DNA from 3 places in the Paraburkholderia sp. SUR17 genome. Region 1 is predicted to be linked to each of the others. Evidence: predicted binding sites of a transcription regulator. Region 1 holds the regulator's gene; each other region holds the start of a gene.
The links. The regulator HrcA, encoded in region 1, represses chaperone genes, less so after heat shock. The targets are predictions, from matches to a motif close to TTAGCACTCNNNNNNNNNGAGTGCTAA.

Region 1 (10,670 bases):
TGGACGCGGCGCGCACGATCGATTTGCCGGAGCGGCGCACCGCTACGCTCGCGCGCTTCTTCGATCTGCTCGAAACGGTGGGCCGGCGCGGCGCCTATCTGGCACTGCTCTGCGAGTATCCGCATGCGCTCGAACGCGTGCTCTCCGTGCTCGGCGCGTCGCGCTGGGCGGCCGGCTACCTGATTCGCCACCCGCAATTGCTGGACGAACTGCTCGACGACGAGGCGATTGCAAGTCCCTTCGACTGGCCGGAATTCAAGCGCACGCTGCGCACGCGCCTTGCCGCCGCGGACGGCGCCGAGCAGCAGATGGACCTGCTGCGCCACGCCCACCAGGCCGAGGTGTTTCGTATTCTGTTGATCGACCTGGCGGGCAAGCTCTCGGTCGAGCACGTGAGCGACCGCCTCTCCGAACTCGCCGACGCCGTGCTCGACGTGACCATCGAAACGGTCTGGGCCCAGTTCGCGAAGCGCCATCGTGAGGTGCCGCGCTTTGCCGTGATCGCTTACGGCAAGCTGGGCGGCAAGGAACTCGGCTACGCGTCGGACCTCGACCTGATCTTCCTCTACGACGATCCCGACGAGGCCGCACCCGACATCTACACGGCCTTCACGCGCCGGCTCATCACGTGGCTCACCATGGCGACGGGCGCGGGCACGCTGTTCGATGTGGACCTGCGGCTGCGACCCAACGGCGAGTCGGGCTTGCTCGTGACAGACCTCGATGCGTTTCGCCGCTACCAATTGCGCGAAGGCGACGCCGCCAATACTGCGTGGGTGTGGGAGCACCAGGCCCTGACGCGCGCACGTTTTTGCGCGGGCGACGAACAGATCGGCAGGGCTTTCGACGCGATCCGCCAGCAGGTGCTCACGATGCCGCGCGAGGCCGCACCGCTCGCGAAGGAAATCGTGGAGATGCGGCAGCGCGTGGAAGACGGACACCCGAACCGCAGCGAGTTGTTCGACCTGAAACACGACCGCGGCGGCATGGTCGACATCGAATTTCTCGTGCAGTACTGGGTGCTGTTGCACGCCGGGCGCGATCCCGAACTTGTGCGCAACACGGGCAACATCGCGCTGCTTCGCGAGGTGTCGCGGCTCGGCATCATGAGTGCCGACGAGGCCGAGACGGTGGGCGCCGCCTATCGCACCTACCGCAAGCTGCAGCATCGGCTGCGGCTAGACGGCATGGAGAAGGCGAGGGTGGAGCCGCAGCGTGTGGAGACCGAGCGCGCCGCAGTACTTGCGTTGTGGAAGCGGGTGTTCGGATGAAGGCCGGCGCTCGGCCTTCTCGGGTTGTTACGCTGCCAGCATTTCCTTCGCGTGACGCCGCGTGGTGGCCGTGATTTCGAGTCCGCCCAACATGCGGGCCACTTCCTCGACGCGGCTTGCGCGGTCGAGCGGATTGACCGAACTCACCGTGCCGCCGTTGCCGTCGGACGCCTTTGCGACCTGGAAATGGTGGTCGCCGCGCGCGGCGACCTGCGGCAGGTGCGTGACGCAGAGCACCTGGCGGGCACGGCCGAGCTGATGCAGCAACCGCCCGACCACTTCTGCCACGCCGCCGCCGATGCCGGTATCCACTTCGTCGAAGATCAGCGTGGGCGTGGGGCTTGCAGCGCTGGCGATCACGGCGAGCGCGAGGCTGATGCGCGCCAGTTCGCCGCCTGACGCCACCTTCGCGAGCGGTCGCAGCGGCACGCCCGCGTGACCGGCCACGCGAAATTCGACCTGTTCCAGCCCGTGTGCGCCGCCCTCCGCCAGCGGCACGAGGGCCACTTCGAAGCTGCCGCCTGCCATCGACAATTCCTGCATGCCGGTCGTCACGGCCGCGCCGAGCGCCTTGGCCGCCTTGGCGCGCGCCTTCGAAAGCTGCTTCGCTTCGGCGAGGTAGCCTTCTTTGGCCTTTGTCTCGGCGGCGCGCAGCGCGTCGAGGTCGGCGGCTGCGTCGAGTGCGGCGAGTTGCGCCTGGCGCGCTTCGTGTTCGTCGGGCAGCGTTTCGGGCTGCAGACGGAATTTGCGTGCCGTGGAATGCAGCGCGTCGAGCCGCTTTTCCACCTGGGCGAGGCGGTCCGGGTCGAGTTCGAGCCGCTGGGCATAGTGGGTGAGCGAGTAGGCGGCTTCCTGCAGCTGGATCGCGGCGGGTTCGAGCGCCGCGAGCGCGTCGTTGAGCGCAGGATCGATCTCGGCGAGGTCGCGCACCTTCGAGACGATAGAGCCGAGCTGCGAAATCATCGCGTCGTCGGACTCCGAAAGCGCGGCGAGCGCACCCTGGACGCCCTCGATCAGATTGGCTGAATGCGAAAGCCGCCGGTGTTCGGCGTTGATCTCTTCCCATTCGCCAGGCTGCGGGGCAAGCTTGTCCAGCTCGGCGAGTTGCCAGGCGAGGCGCTCGCGTTCCAGTTGCAGTTCGCGGTCGCGCGTCTGGGCCGTTTCGACCGCATTCGATGCGTCGCGCCAGGTGCGCCAGGCGCGGCCTGTTGCGGCGGCCAGATCGGCGAGCCCGGAGTGCGTGTCGAACAGCTCGCGTTGCGCGTCGGGACGCATCAACAACTGGTGCGCGTGCTGACCGTGGATGTCCACGAGCATTTCGCCTACTTCACGCAGTTGCGTGAGCGTAGCCGGTGTGCCGTTGATGAAGGCGCGCGAGCGACCGCTGGCATCGACCACGCGGCGCAGCAGCACCGTGCCGCCCTCGCCTTCGTCGCCTTCGGCGGCAAACGCCTGGTCGTCGAGCCAGCGTGCGACGAGCGGGTGGGCGTCGAATTCGGCGGTGATGTCGGCGCGCGTTTCGCCGGTGCGCACGACGCTCGCGTCGGCGCGGGCGCCGAGCGTGAGCGCGAGCGCGTCGATGAGAATGGACTTGCCGGCGCCGGTCTCGCCCGAGAAAACCGTGAAGCCGCTGTTGAACTCGAGATCGAGCGCGGCGACGATGACGAAGTCGCGTATCGAAAGGTGGCGGAGCATGGTCTGGGTTCTGGCTTCTGCGTGTGGAGTCAGTACAGCGAGTTGTCCTCGAGCGACGGATGTTCGTTCCAGTGCAGCTTCTGGCGCAGCGTAGCGTAGTGGCTGTAGCCCACGGGATGCAGGATCGGCACCGTATGGCGCGAGCGGCGCACCTCGATGGTGTCGTTCAGTTGCAGCGCCGTGAACGACTGCATGTCGAAATTGACGTTGACGTCCCGGCCCGCGACGATCTGGATGCTCACTTTGCAGCTGTCGGGCAGCACGATAGGGCGGTTCGAGAGCGCGTGCGGCGCGATGGGCACGAGCACGATGCCCTGCAGCTGCGGATGCAGGATCGGCCCCGACGACGACAGCGCGTAGGCTGTCGAACCAGTCGGCGTGGCGACGATCAGGCCGTCTGAGCGCTGGTTGTACATGAAGCGGCCATCCACGTGTACGCGCAGTTCGGCCATGCCTGAAAAGCCGCTGCGGTTCACCACCACGTCGTTGAAGGCGATGGCGTGATAGATGGGATCGCCGTCGCGCGTGATGCGCGCCTCCAGCAGCGTGCGCTCCTCGCGCTCGAAGCTGCCGCAGAGCATTTGCGGCACGACTTCCTGCATGTCGGCGAGCGGAATATCGGTAATGAAGCCGAGCCGCCCAATGTTGACGCCGATGAGCGGCGTGCGGTACGGCGCGAGCTGCCGTCCGATGCCGAGCATGGTGCCGTCGCCGCCGAGCACCACCGCCACGTCGGCGCGCGCGCCGATTTCCGCCGGGCGCAGTGCCGTATAGCCCGTTGCCCCAATATCCTGTGCCGTCTCGGCCTCGAACACCACGTCGAAACCCCGTTTCGCGATGCACGAGGCGAGCGCCGTCAGCGGCTCGGCAATGCCGGGCGTGTTGCTGCGCCCGACGAGCGCCACGGTCTTGAACTGGCTATTGATCTGCATGCCGGCATTACACCATAGTCAGGTCGCGAAAAGAACCGTGCGCAGACGCCGCGACAGGGCCTGCAGGACGCGGTGTGACGGGGCCGCCGGGCCTTGCACGATTATCGCTAGAATGGTGATGTGTTGATGACAGGGCAAGAAGTCATGTCGATGTGGAGGCAATGCCTTTGGCCAAGCGTTGCGGGCGCTCTCAGAGCGAGCGCAACGAAGCCGGTGCACCCGCGGCAGGTGCGCGGACGTGCCGCAACGCCGGGCGTGCGCACGTGCGCCGGCTCCCGGGCGACATGGCGTTGAGCTAAAATTTCGCGTCATGCTAGATCCCCGCGCACAAACCCTCCTCAAAACGCTGATCGAGCGATACATCGCCGAGGGGCAGCCGGTCGGCTCGCGCACGTTGTCGCGGTTCTCTGGCCTCGAACTCAGCCCCGCGACCATTCGCAACGTGATGTCGGATCTCGAGGAACTCGGCCTCGTCGCCAGCCCGCACACCTCCGCGGGCCGCATACCGACGCCGCGCGGCTACCGCCTGTTCGTGGACACCATGCTCACCGTAGAGCCAGCCGGAGACGAAGAAGCTGTCACGCGCGCGGTGAAAACCACCCTGAAGCCCGGCGAACCCCAAAAGGTGATTGCCGCCGCGGCGAGCGTGCTGTCGAATCTCTCGCAGTTCGCGGGCGTCATACTCACGCCGCGGCGCAGTCACGTCTTCAAGCAGGTGGAATTCATGCGCCTGTCCGACAAGCGCATCCTGCTCATCATCGTGACGCCGGAGGGTGACGTTCAGAACCGCATCATGGCTACGCAGCGGGACTTTTCGCCGTCCGAACTCATTGAAGCGTCCAATTACATCAACGCACACTTCGCGGGACTCTCGTTCGACGAGGTGCGCCGCCGGCTGCGCGAGGAAATCGACCAGTTGCGCGGCGACATGACGGCTCTCATGCATGCCGCGGTGACCGCGAGTACCGACGAAGTCGAACCCGGCGAAACTGTGGTGATTTCGGGTGAGCGCAACCTGCTCGAGGTGGCTGACCTCTCCTCGGATATGGCCCGTCTGCGCAAGCTTTTCGACGTATTCGACCAAAAGACCAGCCTCCTTCAGTTGCTCGACGTTTCCAGCCATGCGCAGGGCGTGCAGATTTTCATCGGCGGCGAATCCAATCTCGTCCCTATCGAGGAGATGAGCGTCGTGACCGCGCCGTATGAGGTGAACGGCAAGATCGTGGGCACGCTCGGCGTGATCGGTCCTACGCGCATGGCCTATAACCGCGTGATTCCGATCGTCGACATCACCGCCCGCCTGCTCTCCACCGCGCTCAGCCAGCAATAAGCGCATAGATCCCATCATCCGCGATGCCCGTGCGGCGCGCCATCGGCCGGATGGCGGGGTGTCCCCACAGGGGCCGCTGGCTATAATGAAAACTTTCCAACCGGATCTCCGCGCCACGCGGCAGACCTTCTCGCCTATGCGCTTCGATCTCGAGCGGCCTTCGCAGTCTGCCGCGTCTCATCGCGTTGCGGTGCTGCTCATCAACCTCGGCACCCCGGACGCGCCCACGCCGCGCGCCGTGCGTCGCTACCTCGCGCAGTTCCTCTCGGACCCGCGCGTGGTCGAGATTCCCGCGTTGGTCTGGCAGGTGATCCTGCGCGTGTTGATCCTGCCATTCCGGGGTTCGGCGTCTGCAAAGAAGTACGCTTCGGTGTGGATGCCGGAGGGCTCGCCGTTACGCGTTTTCACGGAGAAGCAGGTGGAGGGGCTGCGGCAACTGCTGCACGTCAACGACTATGCCGTGATCGTGGACTACGCGATGCGCTACGGCACGCCCGGCATTCCGGCTGTGCTGAACCAGCTCAAGCTCGCGGGCGTCGAACGGATTCTGCTGATGCCCATGTATCCGCAGTATTCGTCGTCCACCACTGCCACCGCCTTCGACGACGCATTCACCGCACTGCGCCGCATGCGCAACCAGCCGGAAATTCGCACGGTTCGTCATTACTGTGATCATCCGGCCTATATCAGCGCGCTTTCCGCGCAGATTCATCACTACTGGAACGCACACGGGCGGCCCGATTTCGCTGCTGGCGACCGGCTGGTGCTGAGCTTTCACGGTGTGCCGAAGCGCACCATGGACCTCGGCGACCCTTATCACGACCAATGCCAGCAGACCGCGAGCCTCCTGATGCATGCACTCGGTCTTCAGCCGGTGGAGTGCCTCGTCACATTCCAGTCGCGATTTGGTCGGGCGGAATGGCTTCAGCCTTACACTGCTCCCACGCTGAAGGAACTCGGCTCGGCCGGTGTGAAGCGGGTTGACGTGTTTTGCCCCGGCTTTACAGCTGACTGCCTGGAAACGATCGAAGAGATCGGCATCGAAGGGCGTGACGAGTTTCTCCACGCCGGCGGCAAGGCGTTTCACCGGATCCCTTGCCTCAACGCAGCGCCGGCATGGATTGCGGCGCTCGGCGAAATCGTGGCGCAAAACCTTCAGGGTTGGTCGGTGCAAGCCGCCGTACCGGCAGGCGTGGCGGCATGAGGCATGCTTTACCGGAAGTTCGGCCGGTGCCAGCCGTAGCCTCCTGCAATAGCGGCCATCGTTGCCGTGCGGCAGAACTTGAATTCCCCGTATGAAAGACAAGATTTCGACTGATCCGTCCGCTCGGACGCGTGTGGACAAGTGGCTGTGGGCTGCACGCTTCTTCAAGACGCGCTCGCTTGCCGCCGATGCCGTGGCGAAGGGCCGGGTGCGGATCGACGGTGCGCCGGTGAAGGCGTCGAAGGACGTCCGCGTCGGCGACCTGATCGACATCGACATCGAGCGGGTCGTCTGGCAGGTCGAGGTACGGGGAATTTGTGACGTCCGCGGGCCGGCCAGCGTGGCGCAAACGCTTTATGCGGAGACGGACGACGGCCGTGCGAGGCGCATGCAGGAACTGGAGCGGCGCAAAACGTTTCGCGAACCGGCCGCGGCGCTGCACGGCCGGCCTACGAAGCGGGACCGCCGGACTATCGACAAACTTTCAGGTGGGGATTGAAGAACGACTCGATCGTTGCGTGAACGACGCCGTACTCCGTCGTGTTCTCCGTGACGGCCCCGGACATGCAGATGGTGGTGGTCCCCGCGATGAGTACCAGCGCGACCACCGATATTGCGAAGGTCAGTTTCACGGTACTCCCCTCGGTCATTCAGATCGGATCAGGTCGGAAAGGGGCCGAAGACAGGCAACCCTCTGACGGGCGGCATTGCTGCGCCGACATCAGGGTAAACGTGTCCTGCGAGCGCATGAGTTGCAGTGTAGGTCAGCGCCCGAGGCCGCTCAATCTCAATCTGCGGGTGCCGAAGTAATGGTTGTTACCGTGCGTTTCGATGGCACGGAGGCGGTGCAAAAAGTGAGGCTGGTGACCTTGAAATCGCCAATTCGGCCCCCATGTGCACCGCCTGTGAGCGAATGGGTTGTTGCTTTTCCGCAACCGCATGACTGCATGCGGAAGGGCCACGCATTTATTCAGGCATTTATTTTTGACGACTTTCAGCGACATGGAAAACACGCAAGAGAACCCGACGAGCCAGAACCCGACGACGCCCGAAGACGCCGCTCGTGAGGCGGCCGCGGCGGGAGCGGATCAGAGCCCGCAGCCGGCTGCCGAAAACGCGGCAACTGGGGCCGAGGCTGCGCTTGCTGAAGCGCAGGCGAAGATCGTCGAACTTCAGGAAAGCTTCCTGCGCGCGAAGGCCGAAACGGAAAACGTACGGCGCCGCGCTCAGGAAGACGTCGCGAAGGCTCACAAGTTCGCAATCGAGAGCTTCGCCGAACACCTGTTGCCCGTGGTGGATAGCCTCGAAGCGGCCACGACGCACGAGTCCGACGACATCGCCAAGGTGCGTGAAGGCGTCGAGCTCACGCTGCGGCAGCTGACGGGCGCACTGGAGAAAGGGCGCGTGGTGGCCATCAATCCGGTGGGCGAGAAGTTCGATCCGCACCGGCACCAGGCCATTTCGATGGTGCCGGCCGACCAGGAGGCGAACACTGTCGTCTCGGTGCTGCAGAAGGGCTATACGATCGCGGACCGCGTACTGCGCCCGGCGCTCGTGACGGTGGCGCAGCCGAAGTAAGCAGCGCGAGCCACGGGACCGGAACGTTTCTGCCGCAAGCGTGCATGGCCTTCGATTCCCGGCTTTGGCTGCCTTCGGCATGCCGGGGCCGAGAGCCGGGAAGCCGGGCGCGGCATTTGCCGCGGCACGTGACCCGCTCGCTGGTTCCGTTGCCTCGGACCACGGCTGCATCGCCGCGAAATCATGAAGAGCAGTCGTCGCTTCGTGCTGCAAGGCGTACCGGCCTTAGGGCTTCGTTTACCGGGCCATGGAGCCTGACCGCGCGACCGGCTGCCACGTGCCAGGGCAGTTCGAAGCGGTGGTATCTGTGGGTCGCGCGAAAAATGAGAAAATCCGCGCCGCCGGTGAAGAACCTGCGGCCGGCGAGCCGGTATCAGGCGGGCTGGCATCCGGTCGGCGCCGCGGTGGCGCTGGCGATTGAGAAAAATTAAAGACCGCATCGCCTTTGAGGTCTTGAAAACGATGCGGCGGCACTTACCTTGGGTGCAGTGAAGGATTGAAGGCCGGCTGCCTCGCGACAGGAAGCGCAAAAGGGCAGCCAGCAACAGCGATCGAAATCAGGAGATTAGTAAAAATGGGCAAAATCATCGGCATCGACCTCGGTACCACGAACTCTTGCGTGGCGCTGATGGAAGGTAACCAGGTCAAGGTGATCGAGAATTCGGAAGGCGCGCGTACCACGCCGTCGATCATCGCTTACCTCGACGAGAACGAAGTGCTGGTGGGTGCGCCGGCCAAGCGTCAGTCGGTCACCAACCCGCGGAACACGCTGTACGCGGTCAAGCGCCTGATCGGCCGTCGCTTCGACGAGAAGGAAGTGCAGAAGGACATCAACCTGATGCCCTACAAGATCGTCAAGCACGACAACGGCGACGCCTGGGTGGAAGCCCACGGCCAGAATCTCGCGCCGTCGCAGGTTTCGGCCGAAGTGCTGCGCAAGATGAAGAAGACCGCTGAAGACTACCTCGGCGAGCCGGTCACGGAAGCCGTGATCACGGTTCCCGCGTACTTCAACGACAGCCAGCGCCAGGCCACCAAGGATGCGGGCCGCATCGCGGGCCTGGAAGTCAAGCGCATCATCAACGAGCCGACGGCAGCGGCGCTCGCGTTCGGTCTCGACAAGTCCGAGAAGGGCGACCGCAAGATCGCGGTGTTCGACCTGGGCGGCGGTACGTTCGACATCTCGATCATCGAGATCGCAGACGTGGACGGCGAAAAGCAGTTCGAAGTGCTCTCGACGAACGGCGATACGTTCCTGGGCGGTGAAGACTTCGACCAGCGCATCATCGATTACATCATCGGCGAGTTCAAGAAGGAGCAGGGCGTCGACCTCTCGAAAGACGTGCTCGCGCTGCAACGCCTGAAGGAAGCGGCTGAAAAGGCGAAGATCGAACTCTCGTCGTCGCAGCAGACCGAAATCAACCTGCCGTACATCACGGCTGACGCCTCGGGTCCGAAGCACCTGAATCTCAAGATCACGCGCGCCAAGCTGGAAGCGCTGGTCGAAGACCTGATCGAGCGCACCATCGAACCGTGCCGTATCGCGATCAAGGACGCAGGCGTGAAGGTCGGCGAAATCGACGACGTGATCCTGGTCGGCGGCCAGACGCGTATGCCGAAGGTGCAGGAGAAGGTCAAGGAGTTCTTCGGCAAGGAACCGCGTCGCGACGTGAACCCGGACGAAGCCGTGGCCGTGGGCGCCGCGATTCAGGGCCAGGTGCTCTCGGGTGACCGCAAGGACGTGTTGCTGCTCGACGTGACGCCGCTGTCGCTCGGTATCGAGACGCTGGGCGGCGTGATGACGAAGATGATCAACAAGAACACCACGATCCCGACGAAGCACTCGCAGGTGTATTCGACCGCGGACGACAACCAGTCGGCCGTGACGATCAAGGTGTATCAGGGCGAACGCGAAATGGCGGCGGGTAACAAGCTGCTGGGCGAGTTCAATCTGGAAGGCATTCCGCCCGCACCGCGCGGCCTGCCGCAGATCGAAGTGACCTTCGACATCGACGCGAACGGCATCCTGCACGTCGGAGCGAAGGACAAGGCGACCGGCAAGGAAAACAAGATCACCATCAAGGCGAACTCGGGTCTCTCGGAAGCCGAGATCGAAAAGATGGTGAAGGACGCCGAGGCGAACGCCGAAGAAGATCACAAGCTGCGCGAGCTGGCCGATGCGCGCAATCAGGGCGACGCGCTCGTCCACAGCACGAAGAAGGCGCTGACCGAATACGGCGACAAGCTCGAAGCAGACGAGAAGGGCAAGATCGAAGCTGCGCTGAAGGACCTGGAAGACACGCTGAAGAACACGTCGACTGACAAGGCGGCGCTCGAAGGCAAAATCGAGGCGCTGGCTACGGCTTCGCAGAAACTCGGCGAAAAGATGTACGCCGACATGCAGGCCGCCCAGGGCGCGGCAGGCGCAGCAGCCGGTGCTGCGGGCGCTTCGGCTGGGGCATCGGCGGGCGCGAGCCAGCAGGCGGACGACGTGGTCGACGCCGACTTCAAGGAAGTGAAGAAGGACTAAGGCCGCCGGGTTGAAGTAACGATCCGTGATGCCGCGCACCGCAAGGTGTGCGGCACGGCAGCAGGACAGCCGGCGCGTCGCCACAGCAGCGAATGCGTACGGTATTGCAAGCGCCTGGCGAGCCTTTCGG
Region 2 (10,670 bases), 1.0 Mb from region 1:
AGGGCACGAAGCGGATCCGCGCCCACGCCGACGCCCGGCCGCAGACCCACTGGATCTACCAGTACTCGCCCGAAACCTTCAGCATGACCGAGCTCACCTTCGCGCGCGAGGTGTGCGACGCGGTGGCGCAAACGTGGCGCCCCACGCGCGATCACAAGATGATCGTGAACCTGCCCGCCACCGTGGAAGCGGCCACGCCCAACGTGTTCGCGGACCAGATCGAGTGGATGGACCGCAACCTCGCCTACCGCGACAGCATCGTGCTCTCCGTGCATCCCCACAACGATCGCGGCACGGCGGTGGCGGCCGCGGAACTCGCGCTGATGGCGGGCGCGGATCGCATCGAAGGGTGCCTCTTCGGCAACGGCGAGCGCACGGGCAACGTCGATCTCGTCACGCTGGCCATGAACCTCTACACGCAAGGCATTGACCCGGGCCTCGATTTCTCGGACATCGACGCGGTGCGCCGCGTCGTGGAGCGCTGCAACCAGATTCCGGTGCATCCGCGCCATCCGTATGCCGGCGATCTCGTGTTCACGGCGTTTTCCGGCTCGCATCAGGACGCCATCCGCAAGGGCTTCGTGCAGCAGCGTCCGGACGCCGTGTGGGAAGTGCCGTACCTGCCCATCGATCCCGCCGACCTGGGCCGCAGCTACGACGCGGTGATCCGCGTGAACAGCCAGTCGGGCAAGGGCGGCGCCACCTGGCTGCTGGAGCGCGGCATGGGCTTCACGCCGCCGCGCCGCGTGCAGATCGAGTTCAGCCACGCGGTGCAGGCGGCCACGGATTCGTCGGGCGCGGAGATGTCCGGTGAGTCGATCTGTGCGCTCTTCACGCGCGAATACTTCGAGACGCAGGGCCCGGCGCGCCGCATCAGCGCCGACAAGCTGCGCTGGAACGAGCGCGATCTCGCGGTGCCGCTTGCGCCCATTGCGCCGATGGCTGCGTCAGCCGCGGGCTCAGCGGCGCCGCACGACGCGAACGCGCTCGAAGCTCACGCCCTGGCCATTGTTCGGGCGATGGCCGGCGCATCGGGCGAAGCCGTAGAAATCACGTCTCACGAAACGGCACGCACCGCCGACGGCCGGACAGCCGTGTTCGTGGGCTGCCGCGTGGGTGCACAGGCGGTACGCCACGGCGTAGGCGTTGCCGAGGATGCCGCGACCGCCGTGGCCGACGCCGTGGTAAGCGCCGTCAACCGTGCCGCGTGGCCGGACGTCGACCGGCGCGCCGCGGCTTGAGAGAGGAAAAGAAGAAGCGGCGCCGCAACGGCGCCGTCATTCGATCGCGCAGCGCGTCGCCTGCCAGGCAACGAGACGCCAGTGGCCATCCTCCTGCACCTGGATCGCCGTGTACGCGATGGGAAACAGCAGCGCGCCGTTGTTCGCTTCCATTTCGATAAGCGCGCGGCCGCTGACAACGCAGGTCTCGCGACCCACCGGCAGCACGTCCTGCGACTGGATTTCGATCTGGCGATAGCGGCGGCGGCCGGCCGTGATTGCGTCGATGAACTGCTGCTTCGTTTCGCGCTTGCCGTTCGTGTGAACGTAGATCACGTTGTCCGAAAGCAGCGCGCTGAGCAACGGTCCGTCGCCGTCCACCATCGCGCGAAAGCGGTCGCGCTCCAGCGCGCGAATCGCCTCGATCACTTTTGCCGCCATCGCTTGCGCCCCTTATGCATCGGCCGGCCGCCGCGAGAGCAGCCACGATTCAGAAGTTGTACTGCAGGTATAGCTGGCTGAAATTTATACCAGGATTGGGCTCTTTGATACCGGCGTTCGATACATGCTGGAAGCGATAGCCGGCCTGGTACTGCTGATGGTTGCCGAACTGCGCCCCTACGCCCACCATGTCGGCGAACTGGAAGGCCGTGGAAAGCGTATAGGAGGTCGAGATCGTGGGACTGGTGAGCAGCCGCACGCCGACGCCGGCTTCCACGAACGGCCGCACCCAGCCCGAACTCTTCACGAACCGGAGCACCGGCCCCACACCGAACTCGCCGATGTTGTTGTGCACGTTGCCTTCGTCGGTATGCCACCACGCCGCGTGAGCCTCGCCCAGCACCGTGAAGTGCCAGCCGCCGATTTCCCACCACGTGATGTTCGGATCCCAGACAAACCCCAGATCCAGCTTGCGGACATGGTGATCGGCCACCGCGCCCGTCACCTGGATACCGAATTGGTCCGCCGCCGCGCTGCCGGACAGACCCACCAGCGCCGCCGCCAGCGCTGCCTGTGCGACCCGGCCGCGCCACGCCCAGTTTTCTCTGATCATCGAACACCCTGTTAGTCGGATTTTGATCTTGATCGACGAGCGATCGTCCCAACATAGGCCAGCAGATTAGCAAAAACCGAACCTGTCCCTCATCGCTCTTCGCAGCAAATAACTCCTTCAAATTCCGGAAAAATCGACCGCTTTTTGCGGCGCTGCTGGCTTCCGCGAGAATTCTACGCGCGGCCTGACAATTCTGCCCGCGGGGCGTCACGCTATTAAAAGACGAATTTCGATAGCATTCCGGGAACCTCCGGCCCTGGAATCTATCCAAGAATTAGCACTCGGTAAACCAGAGTGCTAACATGCACCGTACAGTCGAAGTCTGACTTTGCAAGAACCCCAGAGGAGTTCCCATCCGTGAGCAACGCAATGACCCTTCCGAGTACTCTGAGCCCGTCGTCGGCCAAGGCCGCTCCGGCAGGTTCGCTGGCGCTCGCGCAGTTCACGCTTCTGCCCGGCCAGCTGGGCAACATCGACGCCTACATTCAGGCGGTGAACCGGATTCCCATGCTGACGCCCCAAGAAGAGCGTCAGTTTGCCACCGACTACCGTCAGCACAACAACCTCGACGCCGCACGCAAGCTGGTGCTGTCGCACCTGCGCCTCGTGGTGTCCATCGCACGTAATTACCTCGGCTACGGCCTGCCGCATGCCGACCTGATCCAGGAAGGCAACATCGGCCTAATGAAGGCGGTCAAGCGGTTCGATCCGGAGCAGAACGTGCGGCTCGTCTCGTACGCGATCCACTGGATCAAGGCCGAGATTCACGAGTACATCCTGCGCAACTGGCGGATGGTGAAGGTCGCCACCACCAAGGCGCAGCGCAAGCTGTTCTTCAACCTGCGCAGCCACAAGCAGGGCGTGCAGGCGTTCACGCCGGAAGAGATCGAAGGCCTCGCGCAGGAACTGAACGTGAAGCGCGAGGAAGTGGTCGAGATGGAAACGCGCCTCTCCGGTGGCGACGTCGCGCTGGAAGGCCAGGTGGAAGACGGCGAGGAATCGTACGCGCCTATCGCCTGGCTGGCGGATTCGCATAGCGAGCCGACCGCGGTCATCGCCGCGAAGCAGCACGACCGCCTGCAGACGGACGGCATTGCGAGCGCGCTCGAAGCGCTCGATGCACGCAGCCGCCGCATCATCGAAGCGCGCTGGCTCAACGTGGCCGACGACGGCTCGGGCGGCTCCACGCTGCACGAGCTTGCCGACGAGTTCGGCGTGTCGGCCGAGCGCATCCGTCAGATCGAAGCGAGCGCGATGAAGAAGATGCGCACGGCGCTGGCCGAATACGCGTAACTGGACGTGACGGCGGCCGCGGCCATCTGCGGTTGCCGCCCTTCCATCGCTCCCTCTCCAAGCCCGCTGCCCCGAACAGGCAGCGGGCTTTTTTGCGCCTTCGCGCCGGCCTCCCGCCTTTCTGCGACAAATCATCACAACCCGGAAATGGCGATCCGGCGACGATAGAATCTGCGTCCGCCTCCGCGCCGACGCCTTGCAAGCGCGAACTGAAGGCCGCTTGACCTAAATCACGCTTCAGAACGGGGTTCGGGTTAAAAAAAGCACCATCAACCCACCGCATGCCGGACCGCGCACCCTTCGCCGCCCGGCGCGCTCTTCCCGCTTCTCTATGACGCCCGCCTCACCGCACCTGAACAAGACTCTCGATGCCTGGCTCGCGCGCCGCACCGGCTCCGCGCGCGGCGGCCTTCGTCTCGCCGTGGCCGCCGGCCTTGCCGCCGGTTTGCTCGTGATCGTGTCGTCCGCGCTGCTTGCATGGACGGTCAACGCTGTCGTGGTCCGAGGCGCCGCGCTCGCCGACGTGTGGATCGCGCTCGCCGCCATGTTGCCCGTGTTCGCGGCACGCTTCGCGTTCACGCTGGCTTCGGAGCGCCTCGCCTTGCGCGCCGCCGCCAAGGTACGCGGCGAACTGCGCGCCGAACTCGTGCGCAAGATTCACGCGCTCGGCCCGGCGTGGCTCAAGGGCGAAGCCACGGGCGCGCTCGCAAGCCGCGCGGTCACCGGTATCGACGCGCTCGAGGGCTATTACGCCCGCTGGCTGCCCAATCGCGCGCTCACGTCGATGCTGCCCATCGCGATTCTCGTGGTCGTGTTTCCCATCGACTGGGTCTCCGGGCTCGTTCTCACGCTCACCGCGCCGCTGATTCCCGTGTTCATGATTCTGGTGGGCAAGCGTTCGGTCGAAATGAACCAGCGCCAATGGCATCAGCTGACGCGCCTCGCCGCACGGTTTCTCGACACGCTTCAGGGCCTCACCACGCTCAAGCTCTTCAACGCGAGCCGGCGCGAGGCACAAGTGGTGGCCCGCCTCTCGGAAACGTATCGGCAGAGCACGATGCAGGTTCTGCGCATCGCGTTCCTCTCCGCGGTTGTGCTGGAATTTCTCTCGACGGTGAGCATCGCGATGGTGGCCGTGCTGATCGGTTTCAACCTGCTGTACGGCAAGGTGCATTTCCAGCCGGCGTTCCTCGTTCTGCTGCTCGCGCCCGAGTTCTATCTGCCGCTGCGTACGCTCGGCACGCACTATCACGCGCGCATGGAAGCGATCGGCGCCGTCGAGCACATCGCGGCCATTCTCGATACGCCGCAGCCGCACGCTCAGGCTGAGCGCACGCCGCTCGCCGCCGCGCAGCAGTACGGCATCGCATTCGACGCGGTCTCCTTCGCCTATGACGCGAACCAGCCGGCGCTCGACCGCGTGAGCTTCGCGCTCGAACCCGGACGCATCACCGCGCTCGTCGGCCCGAGCGGAGCTGGCAAGAGCACGGTGCTGAACCTGCTGCTCGGCTTCGTGGCGAACCAGCAAGGCAGCATCCGCATCAACGGACAGTCGCTCGCCGAGGTCGATCCGGCAAGCTGGCTCGCACAGGTCGCGTGGGTGCCGCAACGCGCGCACGTGTTCCTCGGCAGCGTGCGCGACAACATCCAGATCGCGAATCCCGCTGCATCGTTCGACGCCGTGCGCGCCGCCGCGCAACAGGCAGGCGCCGACGACTTCATCATGGCGCTCCCGAACGGCTACGACACGCCGCTCGGCGAACGCGGCGCCGGCCTTTCCGGCGGGCAGATCCAGCGCCTCGCGCTGGCACGCGCCTTCCTCAAGGACGCGCCCGTACTGCTGCTCGACGAACCCACGGCCCATCTGGATTCCGCAACGCAGGCGCACATTCACGAAGCCCTGCGCAGACTCGCGCACGGCCGCACGGTGCTGCTCGTGGCGCACCGTCCGGCCACCGCGCGTCTTGCGGATCGCATCGTGGTGCTGGACGGCGGCAAGGTCGCGCAAAGCGGGACGCACGAGGCGTTGATCGGCGAGGACGGGCTGTACCGCGAGTTGATCGGCGCCGGCGTTGACAGTACTGGCCGTACATCGACCGCAACGCCGCATCCTGCCGCGGGGTGAAGCCATGACGACGAAAACACCCAATACGATGGCCCCGCGCATGCACGTCACAAACAGCACCAACAGCACCAACAGCAGCGACGTCGACAATGCGAGCAACACCGCCCGCGCCGATCTCGCGCGCCTCGTCACGCTTTTCCGTCCGTACTGGAAATGGATGGCGGCCGGCATCGCCGTGTCGTTCGTCACGCTGATCGGCAACGTCGCGCTCATGGCGATTTCCGGCTGGTTCATCGCTTCGATGGCGCTCGCCGGCATCAATCACATCGTCTTCGACTACTTCACGCCCGCCGCCCTCATTCGCGCCTGCGCCATCGTGCGCACGGGTGGCCGCTACATCGAACGGCTCGTCACGCACGAAGCCACCTTCCGTCTGCTCGCGAAGCTGCGCGTCTGGTTCTACGAGCGCATCGAACCGCTCGCGCCGGCGTGTCTGCAACACACGCGCGGCGCCGATCTGCTCACGCGCATCCACGCCGACATCGAAAGCCTGAACCACGTCTACCTGCGCGTGATCCTGCCGATGGCAACAGGCGCGCTCGGCGCCCTTTTGATCGTCGCGACGATGGCGGCATTCGACGTGGCAGTGGCGTTCGTCACACTCGTCTTCCTCGCCCTCGCGGGCGTCGTGCTGCCGGCGCTGGTCTATCGGCGTGCGAGCGGCCCGGCCGCGACAGGCATCGCCCAACGCGCGCAGTTGCAGGACGCCATCGTCGACGACCTCCAGGGACTCGCCGAGCTACGCGTGTACGGTGCGGCAGAAGGTCACGCACAACGTATCGAGCAGCTCTCCGGCGCCCTGCTCGATACGCAGGTGAAGCTCAACGACATCAAGGCCATTGCGCAGGCGGCCCTCTCCGCAGCGGCGTCGCTTGCGATGTGGGGCGCGCTCTTGATCGCCATTCCGCGCGTGAGCGCAGGCACGCTGCCGCCCGCGGACCTCGCGATGCTCGCGCTCTTCGTGCTCGCCAGTTTCGAGGCGGTGGTTCCGCTGCCGCTCGCCATGCAGATGCTTGGCGAAAGCCTCGCCGCCGCGCGGCGCATTTTCGCGCTCGCCGACGCGCAACCCGCCGTGCACGACCCCGAAACCGCCACGCCGCTCGCCGCGAGCAACGACCTGCGATTCAGCCACGTCGGCATGCGCTATCCCGACGCGGCTCACGCCGTGCTCCACGACGTGTCGTTCGATCTGCCCGCGGGACGGCGGCTCGCCATCGTGGGCGGAAGCGGCGCGGGCAAGACCAGCATCGCGAACCTGCTGTTGCGCTTCTGGGACTACCAGCAAGGCAGCATTACGTTGGGCGGCGTCGGACTGCGCGAGGCCGCTGCCACGGATCTGCGCGCACGCATCGCCGTCGTCGCGCAGGACACCTATCTCTTCAACGCGACGATCCGCGAAAACCTGCTGCTCGCCCGGCCCGACGCCGACGAAGCCGCGCTGGAAGCAGCCTGTCGGGCGGCCCAGTTGCACGACTTCATCCAGAGCTTGCCGCAGGGGCTCGACACCGAGATCGGCGAGGCGGGCACCCGCTTGTCCGGCGGCCAGGCGCGGCGCCTTGCGGTCGCGCGCGGCCTGCTGCGCGACGCGCCCATCCTGATTCTCGACGAACCCACGGAAGGCCTCGACACGGCTACCGAAGCCGATTTGCTGCGCTCGATCATGCAGCTCATGGAAGGCCGCACGGTGCTGCTCATCACGCACCGGCTGTCTGCGCTCGCCGGGCTGGTGGACGAGGTGATCGTGCTGGACGAAGGGCGCATCGTCGAACAGGGCGCCGCGCAAACCCTGCTCGCACGCGACGGCGCCTTCTCCACGCTCCTGCGCAACGACAGCGTTCAGCCAGCCGGGCAAGACGTCTGACATGCGCGCCGCATGAGACGGCTGTTTTGACCTGCGACAAAAACCCGGCATCGCGAACTTCTTACCATCGATATGTCCACACCAGCGTTAGGGAAATTGCTGAGGTGGACACGGCATCGGACCGCGCGACCGCCTGCTACAGCAGGCGCGGCCAAGCGATCCGACCCACACGCACGGCCGGCGGGAAGTCGCACAAAGATGACTCTGCTCGTCATAGAAACAAGACCAGAGGGTAGGCATGGCACGTTCGCGACCTTATGCCACACGCGACAGCAGCCACACGCGGCAGCGCTTCACGTTGAGGCGCTCTCACACAGCAGCCCACCCCGCAACCGCTTCAAATCGCCTTGACTGGAGTGTCAAATGATCAACGATACCGTGGTTGAGCTATCGCGAATCCAGTTCGCCGCCACCGCGCTTTACCACTTTCTGTTCGTCCCGCTGACGTTGGGGATGTCGTTCATGTTGGCGGCCATGGAAACCGTCTACGTGATCACCGGCAAACCCATCTACCGGCAGATGACGGAATTCTGGGGAAAGCTGTTCCTCATCAACTTCGCGCTCGGCGTTGCGACGGGTCTCACGATGGAGTTCGAGTTCGGCACGAACTGGTCGTTCTACTCGGGCTTCGTCGGCGACATCTTCGGTGCGCCGCTCGCCATCGAAGGCCTGATGGCGTTCTTCATGGAGTCCACGTTCATCGGCCTCATGGTGTTCGGCTGGAAGCAGCTATCCAAAGGCAAGCACCTGATGGTCACGTATCTCGTGGCGTTCGGTTCGAACTTCTCCGCGCTCTGGATTCTGGTGGCCAACGGCTTCATGCAGAACCCCGTGGGTGCCACGTTCAATCCGGTCACGATGCGCATGGAGCTCACCAACTTCGGTGCCCTGATCTTCAGCAACGACGCGCAAACGAAGTTCGTCCACACCAGCGTGGCGGGCTACGTGACCGCCGCGATCTTCGTGACCGCCGTGAGCGCGTATTACCTCGCGCGCAAGCGTCACGTTGAACTCGCCAAGCGCTCGTTCCAGATGGCGAGCATCTTCGGCGTGCTGTCGGTTGCGGGTGTGCTGACGCTGGGCGACGCGCTCGGCTTCGTGGCCGCGCAGGCGCAGCCTTCGAAGCTCGCCTCGATGGAAGCCATGTGGCAGACCGAACCGGCGCCGGCGCCGTTCAACATCGCGGCATGGCCTGACAACGAAGCACGCAAGAACACGTGGGCATTGCAGGTGCCGTACGTGCTCACGCCGCTCATGACGCACACCATGGACACGCCGGTTCCAGGTGTGGACCAGATCGTCGCGGACGCCGCCAAGCGCATCAAGAACGGCATTCCCGCCGTCAACGCGCTGAAGGTGCTGAGCAGCAATCCGGCCGATCCCGCCGCGCTCGCGCAGTTCAACGCGCACAAGGCCGACCTCGGCTACGGCTTCCTCGTGAAGCGCTACGCAGCAGGTCAAGACACCGCCAACGCCACGGACGCCGACATCGCCAAGGCATCGCAGTCCGTCGTGCCGAACGTGTTCTGGATGTTCTGGGTGTTCCGCCTGATGGTGGCGCTGGGCCTCTTGATGCTGGCCTACTTCGTGATCGCCGTCATCCTCTCGCTGCGCGGCGACGTGGGCCGTCAACAGTGGTTCCTGAAGCTCGCGCCGTGGATGATCCCGGTGCCGTTCCTCGCCTGCGAAATGGGCTGGCTCACGGCGGAAATCGGTCGTCAGCCGTGGACGGTGTTCGGCCTGCTCCCCACCTGGATGTCCGCATCGAGCCATAGCGTGGGCTACATGACGTTCTCGCTGATCGGCTTCGTGCTGCTCTACTCGATCTTCATCGCCGTCGAGGCCTACCTGATGGTGAAGTTCATCCGCAAGGGTCCGGACGAAGACCATGCTGAACCGGGCGCCACGCCCACCATCCTCACCCCGGCATTCGCCAACGACACCGCGCGGTGATCCGCAAGGAACAAGACCATGGAACTCTATCTAATCCTCAAAGTGCTCTGGTGGCTGCTGCTCGGCGTGCTGCTCATCGGGCTTGCGACGATGGTCGGCATGGACATGGGCGTGGGCGCGCAACTGCGCTTCGTCGGCCGCACCGACGTTGAACGGCGCGTCGCGATCAACACGATCGCCCCGCACTGGGACGGCAACCAGGTGTGGTTCATCCTGGGCGGCGGCGCGATCTTCGCGGCGTTCCCGCTTATCTACGCCACCGCGTTCTCCGGCCTCTACATCGTGATGCTGCTCCTGCTGTGGACCATGATCATGCGTCCCATCGGCTTCGAGTACCGCAGCAAGATCGACTCGCCCACGTGGCGCGGCGCATGGGACTGGGCGCTGGTGGCAAGCGGCGTCGTGCCGATGATCGTGTACGGCGCGGGCGTGGGCAACATGTTCGTGGGCGTGCCGTTCCACTTCAACTGGGACCTCACCTCGTACTACACGGGCAGCTTCATTACGCTCTTCAACCCGTTCGCGGTGCTGTGCGGCGTGCTCTCGCTGGCGATGTCGCTGTACATGGGCGCAGCCATGCTCGTGGGTCGTGCCGAAGGCGCGGTCCAGCAGCGCGCGAAGAGCGTGGCGACCGTCGCCGTGATTCTCGCGGTCGTGGTGTTCTCGGTGTGCGGCGTGTGGGTCTCGCAGATGCAGGGCTACCGTCTCGTGCATTCGGTCAGCCCGGCGCTCGCGCAAACGCCATTGCAACAACAGGTGGTCGAACTGGCCGCAGGAGCCTGGCTCAGCAACTTCAAGAGCTACCCGATTCTGTGGATCGTGCCGGCACTCGGCTATGTGGGCCTGATTCTCGGCCTGCTCTCGCTGCGCGCGGGCCGCTCGACGCTCGCGTGGTGGCTCGGCGCGATTGCATGGATCGGCGTGATCGGCACGGCCGGCACGGCGCTCTTCCCGTTCCTGATGCCGTCGTCCAGCATGCCTAACCAAAGTCTCACTGTCTGGAACTCGGTCTCGAGCCAAACGACACTCACCTGGATGACCGGCTGGACCGTGGTGTTCGTGCCGATCGTGCTCGGCTACACGAGCTGGGCGTTCCACGTGATGCGCGGCAAGGTCAAGGCGGACCAAATCGAAACCGATCCGCACGCATATTGAGGACTTCGC
Region 3 (10,670 bases), 1.4 Mb from region 1:
GGTTTTTCATAGGCTGTCCGGGCGCGGAGTTCCGGAATCAAGCCGGTGCGCTCGATCGCACGACGGAAACGGCGTAATGCAACTTCCACGGGCTCGTCGGGTTTCAGAATTACGGTCGTCAATTTGTTCCCTGGTTGAAATCTGGCCGCCTGATGAACGGCGATATGGCTCGCGCACAGCGTCGCGGCACAGGTAAGAGCCACAGCCGACGGTTGCGTATCGCGTCTCCACGATAACGAAATGCCTCTCTCCGTTCATGCTTACGCCCGCCCGGGCGCCTCAGGCGCATTGCATGTTTCGGGCCGAGGCGTCGACTTTAACCGCGCGTGTCGACCCAGTTGCGTGCCCAGTGATTTGAGTGCCGCAACGCCAGCTCTTCGCTCCTGAAGTAATCGAGCGAATAAAACCAGTAGCGGCCTTCAGCCCGAGCACTATCGATGCGCTCGAGCAGCACGTTGGATGAAAAGCTACCGTCAGGCAAACGATGCGCCGAAGGTTGAACGGCATAACCATTGTATTGGTGAATCTGTTTTCTCTGCATTTTAGTTCTAGTAATACTGGAGTGCGCACGTACCGTGCGAACAGTGCACGGGTGCGCCGGTTCGAAGCCATTCGAGCCGAATTCAGATGCAATCGAAAAACGAAAAGTGGCTTTGAAGCCTGAGGAAAGATTGCGGTGCAACGAGGGGCGTAGGGCGTCTGGCGAACTGTGCAATAGACAGATGGCAGACAGGAGCGATGGCGCCAACTGAGGGCGATGAAGCTCCGAGGGTGCTGCTGCAACCCGGCATCCGTCGCGGGAGGCCGGGCCTTCAACTTTACATCGGCTTGATGTTAGCCGCTTGCAGCCCCTTCGGGCCTTGCTTCGTTTCGAAGCTCACCTTCTGATTTTCAGCCAGCGTCTTGAAGCCGTCGCCCCTGATTTCGGAGAAGTGCGCGAACAGGTCGTCGCCACCTTTGTCCGGGGTGATGAAGCCAAAGCCTTTGCTGTCGTTGAACCACTTAACGGTACCGGTATCCATGAGGAATCCTTGAAGAAAAATACGAAGATTTGCCCTATAAAGAGCGCGTGAAGCTTCAAGGAGAGAGAGGACAACGAATACCGCTGAGGAGCGAGCAATTGATGAACAGCAATCGAACTTCTTGAACTTCGAACGGCAGAGTACGCGCCGGACGGATCAGCGTCAATACTTATCTTGTAACTGTTTCACCCCGGCGGTTGCTCTGCGGACGAAGCGATGCAACCTAGTTGTGCCCGGCACCTGAGAGTGCCCCGTCTGGCCGCGGGGGCGGCCTGGCACAACCCGATGGTGACTCCGGGCGTGCGGCAATGGAATCGAACAAAGGGACTGCACAGCGCCCACCCAGATTCGGCTCAAATCAGCGGATTGACTGGCCGCTCCCAGAGGGCACAGCGCACACCGGAATGGCCGGGCTGCGCTCGCTTCCTGGCCGACTGTTGCCCGACACCGGGCATGACGATCGCCTACAGTGCGACGCTCGTGCAAATGGAATGGGCCAACCCGCTTTGGCCGTTTAGTTCCACTTCGATGGACCTCCGGCATTAACAAACTCAACGGCCATTGAGGAATGCGAACATACGGTGTTCACACCGGGTTGCAGATGGGGCAATGCGGCCGCCTCGTGTCATTTCGGCGTCTGACGAAGCTGCAATTGGCAACATCTCCGTGCAACGGTGGGCACCCACGCTCCCGTCAGTCAATGGGATCTCCGTCCACGATGGCCACTCCAAGAAGCACGTCAATTGCAGCTCGCCCGGCGGCTTCAGCGATGAGATACGCCCAGCGGCGTGTATAGGGGCCGTTGTGTAGCGAAATCTTGTCTCCGCTCCTACCTACGACGCGAAGGTTTTCTCCACCCTTGATCTGAAACGTGACGTCGTAAAGATCCACTGAGGACTGACTCAGTTCAACATGAATCTCAAATCCACGGTACGCGATCATCCGATACATCAGGCGCTCCGTTGGGGGTCAGAGGTCAGCCAGCAATCTGAGCTGGTGTTCGCTTTCGGCGCCACAAACAAGTGCGTACGCTCGCACTTCGGCCCGCTCGGCGGGCGAGATGGATTCCGAGCCGAAAAAGTCGTTCCATTCGTCGTTCGCAATCGAAGTGAGGGCGCCGCGAGTTCTTGCGAACGCATGCAGGAGACGGCTTGCTTCGCGGCGCAAAACACGGCGCTCAGCGTTCAGCACATACGGTTGGCAGCCCGTACGAAGCACGAGGTAATGCGGAATCACATCGAGGTCAATTTGCAAGGCCGATACCGGTCTGTAGAGCCCATGCGCTCGGTTCACCGCTTCGCTGTGCGGACCACCGCTCTCCACGGGAAAGATGCGAAGCGACGCTCTCCGACACGGGGCGCCTCTTATGAAGAAAACGACAGTCAAACAGGCGATCAAGGGAGAGCCCATCGCCGGCTTCCGCACGCCGGCACTGCCATCACATGTCGACGACCGAGGCTCCGTTCACCTTCCCGTCGATGATGTCCTTTCCCTGCTGCCGGGCGGCACGCCTTGCCACACCAAAATCGGAGAATGCTTGTGACTGGTCCAGCCGGAAAACGCGGCTCGCCGCAGAACCTGCGATCGCGGCCGGACGACATATCCGAACTGCGATGTCATACCCTTCGGCGAAACGGGAATGTCCGTCAAAACGATTGAACGTGCGGGGGAATACGAGAGGATGAAGTTCGTACCCCTTGTAGAGAAGAATCGGGTGTGTCGACATGTCAGTCACTCCACAGGGGAAAGCCCACTATACCCTGAAACAGGGAGCGCAGGACGGTGCAGATGTTTTCAGAATTGAATTGACCCGTGGTACCGGTGCGCGTATGGTGAATCATGAAGTCCGCAAAGCGGATCTTCGCCCACGCTGTCATCCATCTTCTTTCTGATGGCCCGATGAGGATCATCGACCTCCCCTCTCCACCACTGTATGTGGCGGACTCCATGAGAACTTCACGGCAACCAGGCTTGCTTGCCGCGCGATGAAACCGATGACGGATATTGACCTCATTGGACGAGCAACGGACGTCGTCCCGACGATGTGCTGAACACAACGTAAACGGTCAGCAATGCGCTTTTGATTTCAGGTGGTTCGGATAGAGCGATCTAACAACGGCACATCGAATGCTGGCCGGCGCAGCGCCCCCCGATGGAGGCGTGACGTTCACTTCCGGCGCAAAGCCACCCGAACCATTGTCTAGCCGAGTGGCACCCTTCCCGGCGGGAATGTCCGCATGGGCGATTTCGACTCGTTGATATGGTTCGTCGGGCGCTTCGGGCGTACCCCGGCCAGCCCCACACAACGATCAAAAACCGGCTGCGTGATGCGGCCAAAAAAGGAGTGATCTAATGAGCACCATTCGCCATTATCGAGGTCTCGATATTTCCCTGCTCGTGTATCCCCACCGCGCGACCCAGGCAGGATTTGGCCACAACTACGACGAAGGATTCGATGCGTCGATCCGTATCAGCGAACCTGATTCCGGACTGGCCATTGCCCGGAGCAGGCTGTTCCGCGTGCCCGGCAAGCGTCCTTTCGTGAATACCGGCGACGCAAGGCGTGCGTCCCTCGTCTACGCCGAAATGTTGATTGACGGTCGCGCGTCCGACCGGCCGATCTGGGACGCCGCCTGAACGGTCCGGCCACGTCAGGCCAGTTGCGAACTACAGTACGGCCATTCCCCGCTTGCCTCGGCGCCATCGCGATTCAACCCTCATAAAAGGACTGACCGACCGCCGATGCGCCCGCCGGGTACCGACCGCGGTCAAATCTGAACTCGCTTCCACCCGCAGGTCGCCTTGCATCTTGCTGGAGCAATTCCTCGTTCCGTCCTACGCCGAAGCATCACCCTCAAGGGGCAGCGAAGGCAATCCCGCGGCATATGCAATGGTGAAGCTGGTTTCACGTTCTGCTGACGCAACGGCTATCGTTGCGTGATGTGCCGTGATAATGCAGCGGCAGATGTGAAGACCAGGGTCAATGCCCGCAGTGCTCCGGCTCCGGTCAGGCTAATTCGCCCTTGTGAGGGGAGGGTAAACAGCTTGGGGAGCGCTTTCTCGGGGTCGGGTTTCCTTCGTTGCAGACGACAGTGGTCACGTGTTCCTCCCGGTCATCGGCTTCGACGCCCCCTATAGGCGCGCGCGTTGCTGCCTATTGCGCGTCACGGTTGATGCGTTCTCCTGAACGACGCGGCTGTGTCGCTCCAGGACACACGCTTGCCCATATCTGATTCCCGCATATGCCTACGTTCGTGACTTCTGCGCGATGGAGCCTGCGCAGATTGCCCGCCAATCCTGCGCCTCGCCAACGCCGGCTTCTCGTCGTGGACGATGAGCGTGCGGGCGGCGAGGCGACAGCGGCGTCGCTCGCGACGGCGGGATATGTACGCGCATTTCGCTGCTGATGGAGCAACCGCGCTACAGATGGCTGCGACGTGGAGGCCCGAGATCGCCGTGCTGGATGTCAACATGCCGGTCATGGATGGATACGAGCTTGCGCAACGTCTGACGCAGGATGCGCTGACCCAGCACACCCTTCTCGTCGCTTTCGCCGCTCTCGACGAACCGGTCGCCCGTTCCTCCGGCATTGCGTCGAGGTTTGACGTCTATTGCCAGAAAGGCGGTTGTCCCGGCGTTCTACTGACACTGCTCCGGTCATTAGCTCAATAGGGGCCGTGCATCCCGGCTACTGGTCGGAAGACGAAGCGGGGCCTTTATCCCCGCCGGACGGCCGATTACGGGGGCGGAGCCGACGGCTCAATGTTCACGTAAGGGCCTTGACGAGCGGCAGGAAATGGCCGGCTGGCGCTCGCCGACAGAGCGCGACGATCGCCGTGGATGCGGCAGAACGCGACGCTCATTTCAGCCGTGCAGGGCACGCAAGAGGCATGAGCCACCTCGCAGGCGACCTACCGATTTCTCGAAAGTAAACGCCCTGTTAGTCAAGGTCGTAAGTTCCTGGCCGCCCAAGCATGATGCATGCGTCGCGCGAGAAATCGCGGGCCCTCTAAGCCGGGCGGATAGCCGTGATTATCCTTAAATAAGGTCGCGTTACTCTCGATGGTGGGGAACAGGGTTCCAGGGAGCAACGCGTCGTGATCTTGTCGTCAACGACGGCGTGAGGAGGCGCGCTCGGCGCGACGCTCGGACGTTTCTGCGTCGTCACGGGCGCCGATCGAATTTGGAATTGGGCCCGCTGGCGACCGCTTCCAGCCTTCCGGACGTCATTTTTAGAACGTCTTGGTCTGCCGCCGGACACTTCCGAATTTTTCTGGCGGAGAGATTGGGGATTTCCCGGGGGTGTCCAGCTTGCACGCAGCGCAGATCGATTCAGTGCTTTGGAAGAGCGAAGCGCATCTTCTTGAAACGGCGGCCGCATGAGACGCGCGCGAGTCGACTTAAGGGTATGTTTTAAATGGGAAATTCGACGTTCTGCGCACGGCGTGCGGCGATGACCAGTTCCAGCTTAAGTGAACGAAGTTCCAAATTGAGTGCATCTCGACGCCACACCCGTCCCCCGTTCTTGAATTTGTCACCACCCGTCCATATAATTAGCACTCACCGCACGAGAGTGCTAACAACATCTCCGGCCTGGCTCTGCCAGGCCGGGTTTCTTGAGTGTCCTTCAAGTCTCGAAGAGAGGAGTTTGTATGAACCTTCGTCCTTTGCATGATCGCGTGATCGTCAAGCGTCTGGATCAGGAAACCAAGACCGCCTCGGGTATCGTGATTCCCGAAGCAGCTGCTGAAAAGCCGGATCAAGGCGAGATTCTGGCGATCGGCCCGGGCAAGCGCGATGACAAGGGCGCCCAGATCGCTCTCGACGTGAAGGTCGGCGATCGCGTCCTGTTCGGCAAGTACGCTGGCCAGACCGTCAAGGTGGACGGCCAGGAACTGCTCGTGATGCGCGAAGAAGACATCATGGCCGTGGTCAACAAGTAAGCCTGCACGGTCCATATTCACCAAAGAGATTCAAGGAGTTACAAGATGGCAGCTAAAGACGTCGTGTTCGGCGATTCCGCCCGTTCGAAGATGGTCGAAGGCGTGAACATTCTCGCCAATGCAGTGAAGGTCACGCTGGGTCCGAAGGGCCGCAACGTGGTGCTCGAGCGCAGCTTCGGCGGCCCGACGGTCACCAAGGACGGTGTGTCGGTCGCGAAGGAAATCGAGCTGAAGGACAAGCTGCAGAACATGGGCGCCCAGATGGTCAAGGAAGTGGCTTCCAAGACCAGCGACAACGCAGGTGACGGTACGACGACCGCTACCGTGCTGGCTCAGTCCATCGTTCGCGAAGGCATGAAGTACGTCGCATCGGGCATGAACCCGATGGACCTGAAGCGCGGCATCGACAAGGCCGTCGCGGCAGCTGTCGAAGAGCTGCGCAAGATCAGCAAGCCCTGCACGACCAGCAAGGAAATCGCTCAGGTCGGCGCGATCTCGGCTAACAGCGACACGTCGATCGGCGACCGCATCGCGGAAGCCATGGACAAGGTCGGCAAGGAAGGCGTGATCACGGTGGAAGACGGCAAGTCGCTCGCCGACGAGCTGGAAGTCGTGGAAGGTATGCAGTTCGACCGCGGCTACCTGTCGCCGTACTTCATCAACAACCCGGACAAGCAGGTCGCCGTCCTGGAAAGCCCGTTCGTGCTGCTGCACGACAAGAAGGTCTCGAACATCCGTGACCTGCTGCCGGTGCTGGAACAGGTTGCCAAGGCTGGCCGTCCGCTGCTGATCATCGCTGAAGACATCGAAGGCGAAGCGCTCGCAACGCTCGTGGTCAACAACATCCGCGGCATCCTGAAGACGGTGGCTGTCAAGGCTCCGGGCTTCGGCGACCGTCGCAAGGCGATGCTGGAAGACATCGCGATCCTGACCGGCGGTCAGGTGATCGCGGAAGAAACGGGTCTGTCGCTCGAGAAGGCAACGCTGGCCGAGCTGGGTCAGGCAAAGCGCATCGAAGTGGGCAAGGAAAACACGACGATCATCGACGGCGCTGGCGAAGCCCGCAACATCGAAGCGCGCGTCAAGCAGATCCGCACGCAGATCGAGGAAGCCACCTCGGACTACGACCGCGAGAAGCTGCAAGAGCGCGTCGCGAAGCTGGCTGGCGGCGTGGCCGTGATTAAGGTGGGTGCCGCGACCGAAGTCGAAATGAAGGAAAAGAAGGCACGTGTGGAAGACGCGCTGCACGCAACCCGCGCTGCCGTTGAAGAAGGCATCGTCCCCGGCGGCGGCGTTGCGCTGATCCGTGCACGTGCTGCGATCACCGCCCTGAAGGGTGTGAACCCCGACCAGGAAGCGGGCATCAAGATCGTGCTGCGCGCCATGGAAGAGCCGCTGCGTCAGATCGTCACGAACGGCGGCGAAGAAGCGAGCGTGGTGGTGGCAGCCGTGGCGCAAGGCCAGGGCAACTACGGCTACAACGCAGCGACCGGCGAGTACGGCGACCTGGTTGAAGCCGGCGTGGTCGATCCGACCAAGGTGACGCGCACCGCGCTGCAGAACGCCGCATCGGTTGCCGGCCTCCTGCTGACGACGGACGCAGCGGTTGCCGAACTGCCGAAGGAAGACGCTCCGATGGCCGGTGGCGGCATGCCCGGCGGCATGGGCGGCATGGGCATGGACATGTAATAACGGCGCAAGCCCGCATTACATGGAAGTGCCGGGGAGCCTCGGCTCCCCGCGGTCTCAAGACGAAACCCGCTTCGGCGGGTTTCGTCGTTTCTGACGCCTGCCAGCGTATCCGTTTGAGAAATATTCTGTAATGGTCATATTTTTGGAGCGGCGACGGAAAACGTCTGCGCAAACGTTAAAGTACGGATGTAATACAACCGTAGGGTCTGCCGTGAACACGAACGATGATGGCTTGACAGCAGCCGCACCCCGGCCGGTCGTCTGGATGACAGGTCTGCCAGGCGCCGGGAAGACGACGATTGCACAGGCGTTGTTCGAGACGCTGCAGAACCTCAACGCGAAGGCTATCGTGCTCGACGGCGATACACTGCGCGCAGGCATCTGCTCGGACCTCGGCTTTTCGGAAGCCGATCGCATCGAAAACATTCGCCGCATCGCGCATCTCGCGAAGCTCTTCCAGCGGGAAGGCTACGTCGTGATCGTGGCCACGATTTCGCCATTCGCCCAGCAGCGCGCGCTGGCGCGCTCCATCGTCGGTGACGGTTTCATCGAAACGTTCATCTCCGCACCGCCACAGCTTTGCGCCGAACGAGACCCGAAGGGGATGTACGCTCAGGCGCGCGAGGGCCGGATCCAGCAGTTCACCGGGGTGTCGTCGCCTTACGAGCCGCCGGTCGAGCCGGAACTCGTGATCGACACATCGGCGTGCCGTGTCGAAGGCGCCGTCGCCACAATCGTTCTTCGGCTGGGTAAGGGTGTGCGGGGTCGCCGCGAAGCAAAACGGGCCGCGTGCAACGCCTGATTTTCTCCTGCGGCGCGAAAGCGCCGACTGCGACTGCAGCAGTCAGTCAGCACTCGCTCAAAACCGCTCCGAACGCCGCAAAACCGCTCTCAATGATGATGCCTGGCTTCGCCTGACGAGCCCGAGCCGGCCGCGTCGCCGGCCTTGGGCGTTTCTTCGTCGTCGTTGCTGCGCGCCCAGAAGAAGCGATCGGGCAGATACGCACCCATCCCCGGCCGGAACGCACTGCGCGTGCTCTGATAGAGATACTCCTGAGCCTCGCGCACGGCTTCGGGCGGTTCCTGGCCGTTCGCAAGCAGCGCGGCGACGGCCGCGCCCAACGTGTCCGTGAGCCCCATGATGCGCTGCGGACCGCGGTCCCAGGTGTCCTGGCGCAACTGCCCGTCTTCGCTGAAGAGCGTATTGACGAGCCGGTGCGAGCCCGTTTCCATCGAGAGAATGTACTCGCAGCCTTGCGAGAGCAGATGCGAGATCGCCGCGTCGAGACTCGGTGCCTCTGCGTCGCCGTCCGGCTGTGCGAGCGCGAGCAGCGTGGCGCTGTCCGCGATCAGCAGCGTGGTCTGCGGCGCAAGCAGGTCGGCAATGGCCTCGCGCAGTTCGTCGGCGGCCAGCACGTGTTCGTCGTCGAGCGTGAAGTCAGGCGCGAGGATGAGCGGAACGTCGTCGTAGTCGGCAACCACTTCCGCGATCGCGCTCACCACTTCGGCACGAGCCGCCGCGCCCACCTTGAATGCGGCGATCGGCATGTCTTCGAGCAGCATCCTCGCCTGGGTTGCGACCGTGTCCGGATCGAGCCCGGTCACCTCGTCACAACTGGCCGAGTCGCGCACCGTGTAGCCGGTCAACACCGTGACGCCGTGGCAACCCATGCTGGCGAGTGTCATCAGGTCCGCCTGGACGCCGGAGCCGCCAGTGGGATCGGAAAGGCCGAAGGTGAGGACGATCGGAGGGGTGTCGCTGGACATGAACGTAGGAGGGAAATGATTGGGAGGGCGCAAGGTTCGCACGCCATGCGGGCGGGGCTTGCGAATGGCTCAATTATGCGTCCTGCGGCCGCATTGCGGCTGGGTTTTTGCCTCGTTGCACGAATGATCGGTGCCACCCGCGCTTGCGGACAACCGCGCCGGTCTCGCCCGGCACGGTGAAAAAAGGTACCATCATGGCTCCCGTTTTTCCGGTTATTTTTGGACTTTTCGACGCGGCATAAGAATGGAATATAGAAGCTGGATGTGCCTGATCTGCGGCTGGATCTACGACGAAGAAGCCGGATTGCCAGAAGAAGGTATTGCACCGGGCACGCGCTGGGAGGATGTCCCGATCAATTGGACCTGTCCCGAGTGCGGCGCGCGCAAGGAAGACTTCGAGATGGTTCAGATCTGATCCGGGCCACGCCTGCGGCCCGATATCGCGCGCGCCGTCGGCGTGACTCGTGGGCCTGGGCACCGGCACGCAACGCGTTTGCCGCATCGCAAAGGGAGTTCGTCATCGTACCTGCGCGAGCCGATCCGTACCGGGCCACGCATGCCCGATCTGCGACGTGCCGGCCACGGGCAGGGGCGCGTCTGCGTGCGCTTGCGTGTAGAGGCAGGCGCACGCCATCGTTTCGCTGCACTGCGTACGAATTCGTATCCGCGCGCGTTCCCGCCACCCTCTCATGACCTTCCAGCCGACCCTTCCCGCCACCTTCGACGCCTTGCCCAATCCGCGCGGTGGCGCGGTGCGTGCCGCTGAAACGGCGCTTGCCGACGCGCAGCGCGCCCTGGAGGCGGGAGGCGATTGCGCCGGGCCGCTCTTGCGCGCGGCGCATGCCTTGCGCGAAGCGGGCTGGCTGTCGGCTCACCGCTTCGTCGACACGCTGCTGCTCGTTTCGCCTCTGGCGCTGGCTGCGAACTCTGATGCCGCGAATCTCGACGAAGGCGGCGCGCACCGCGTCGCGTCGGCTGCGCTCGGTGATTTTCGTGCGGCGCTCGCGCGGCACAACCTGCGTGAACTGTCGTGTTCGCCGGCGCTCTACGGTCGTCTGCATGCGATGTGCCAGGTGCTCGCGCCGCATACGCCCGGTTTCACCATCTCGTTCGAGGACTACGCGCTTGTTGCCCGGCCCGTGCCGCCCGCGACGATGCGGCCGCAGCCGGCGCAACGCATTGCCCACATGCGGGCCCGTTACGAGGCTGCGCTGCTGCCCGCGTTAAAGACGCAGACGGCGGGCAG

Region 2: the regulator HrcA is predicted to act here: its motif matches at 2,549-2,575, upstream of rpoH (RNA polymerase sigma factor RpoH).
Region 3: the regulator HrcA is predicted to act here: its motif matches at 5,576-5,602, upstream of groES (co-chaperone GroES).

Annotation. Positions count from the first base shown of each region.
Region 1 covers NZ_CP120508.1:3,208,358-3,219,027, reverse strand. Annotated here, with positions in the region: gene glnE (bifunctional [glutamate--ammonia ligase]-adenylyl-L-tyrosine phosphorylase/[glutamate--ammonia-ligase] adenylyltransferase) at 1-1,271, shown strand, start outside; gene recN (DNA repair protein RecN) at 1,299-2,966, opposite strand; gene P2869_RS14260 (NAD kinase) at 2,996-3,898, opposite strand; gene hrcA (heat-inducible transcriptional repressor HrcA) at 4,209-5,228, shown strand; gene hemH (ferrochelatase) at 5,365-6,432, shown strand; gene P2869_RS14245 (RNA-binding S4 domain-containing protein) at 6,524-6,931, shown strand; gene grpE (nucleotide exchange factor GrpE) at 7,435-8,010, shown strand; gene dnaK (molecular chaperone DnaK) at 8,585-10,540, shown strand.
Region 2 covers NZ_CP120508.1:288,235-298,904, reverse strand. Annotated here, with positions in the region: gene leuA (2-isopropylmalate synthase) at 1-1,241, shown strand, start outside; gene P2869_RS01340 (nuclear transport factor 2 family protein) at 1,278-1,661, opposite strand; gene P2869_RS01335 (acyloxyacyl hydrolase) at 1,711-2,274, opposite strand; gene rpoH (RNA polymerase sigma factor RpoH) at 2,632-3,567, shown strand; gene cydD (thiol reductant ABC exporter subunit CydD) at 3,899-5,692, shown strand; gene cydC (thiol reductant ABC exporter subunit CydC) at 5,697-7,553, shown strand; gene P2869_RS01315 (cytochrome ubiquinol oxidase subunit I) at 7,917-9,506, shown strand; gene cydB (cytochrome d ubiquinol oxidase subunit II) at 9,525-10,661, shown strand.
Region 3 covers NZ_CP120508.1:698,200-708,869, forward strand. Annotated here, with positions in the region: gene rpsU (30S ribosomal protein S21) at 1-122, opposite strand, end outside; gene P2869_RS03175 (hypothetical protein) at 317-541, opposite strand; gene P2869_RS03180 (cold-shock protein) at 819-1,022, opposite strand; gene P2869_RS03185 (hypothetical protein) at 1,716-1,973, opposite strand; gene P2869_RS03190 (hypothetical protein) at 1,992-2,276, opposite strand; gene P2869_RS03195 (hypothetical protein) at 2,461-2,748, opposite strand; gene P2869_RS03200 (hypothetical protein) at 3,375-3,659, shown strand; gene P2869_RS03205 (response regulator) at 4,407-4,694, shown strand; gene groES (co-chaperone GroES) at 5,675-5,965, shown strand; gene groL (chaperonin GroEL) at 6,011-7,654, shown strand; gene cysC (adenylyl-sulfate kinase) at 7,923-8,459, shown strand; gene P2869_RS03225 (hydroxymethylpyrimidine/phosphomethylpyrimidine kinase) at 8,549-9,424, opposite strand; gene P2869_RS03230 (rubredoxin) at 9,669-9,839, shown strand; gene P2869_RS03235 (hypothetical protein) at 10,114-10,670, shown strand, end outside.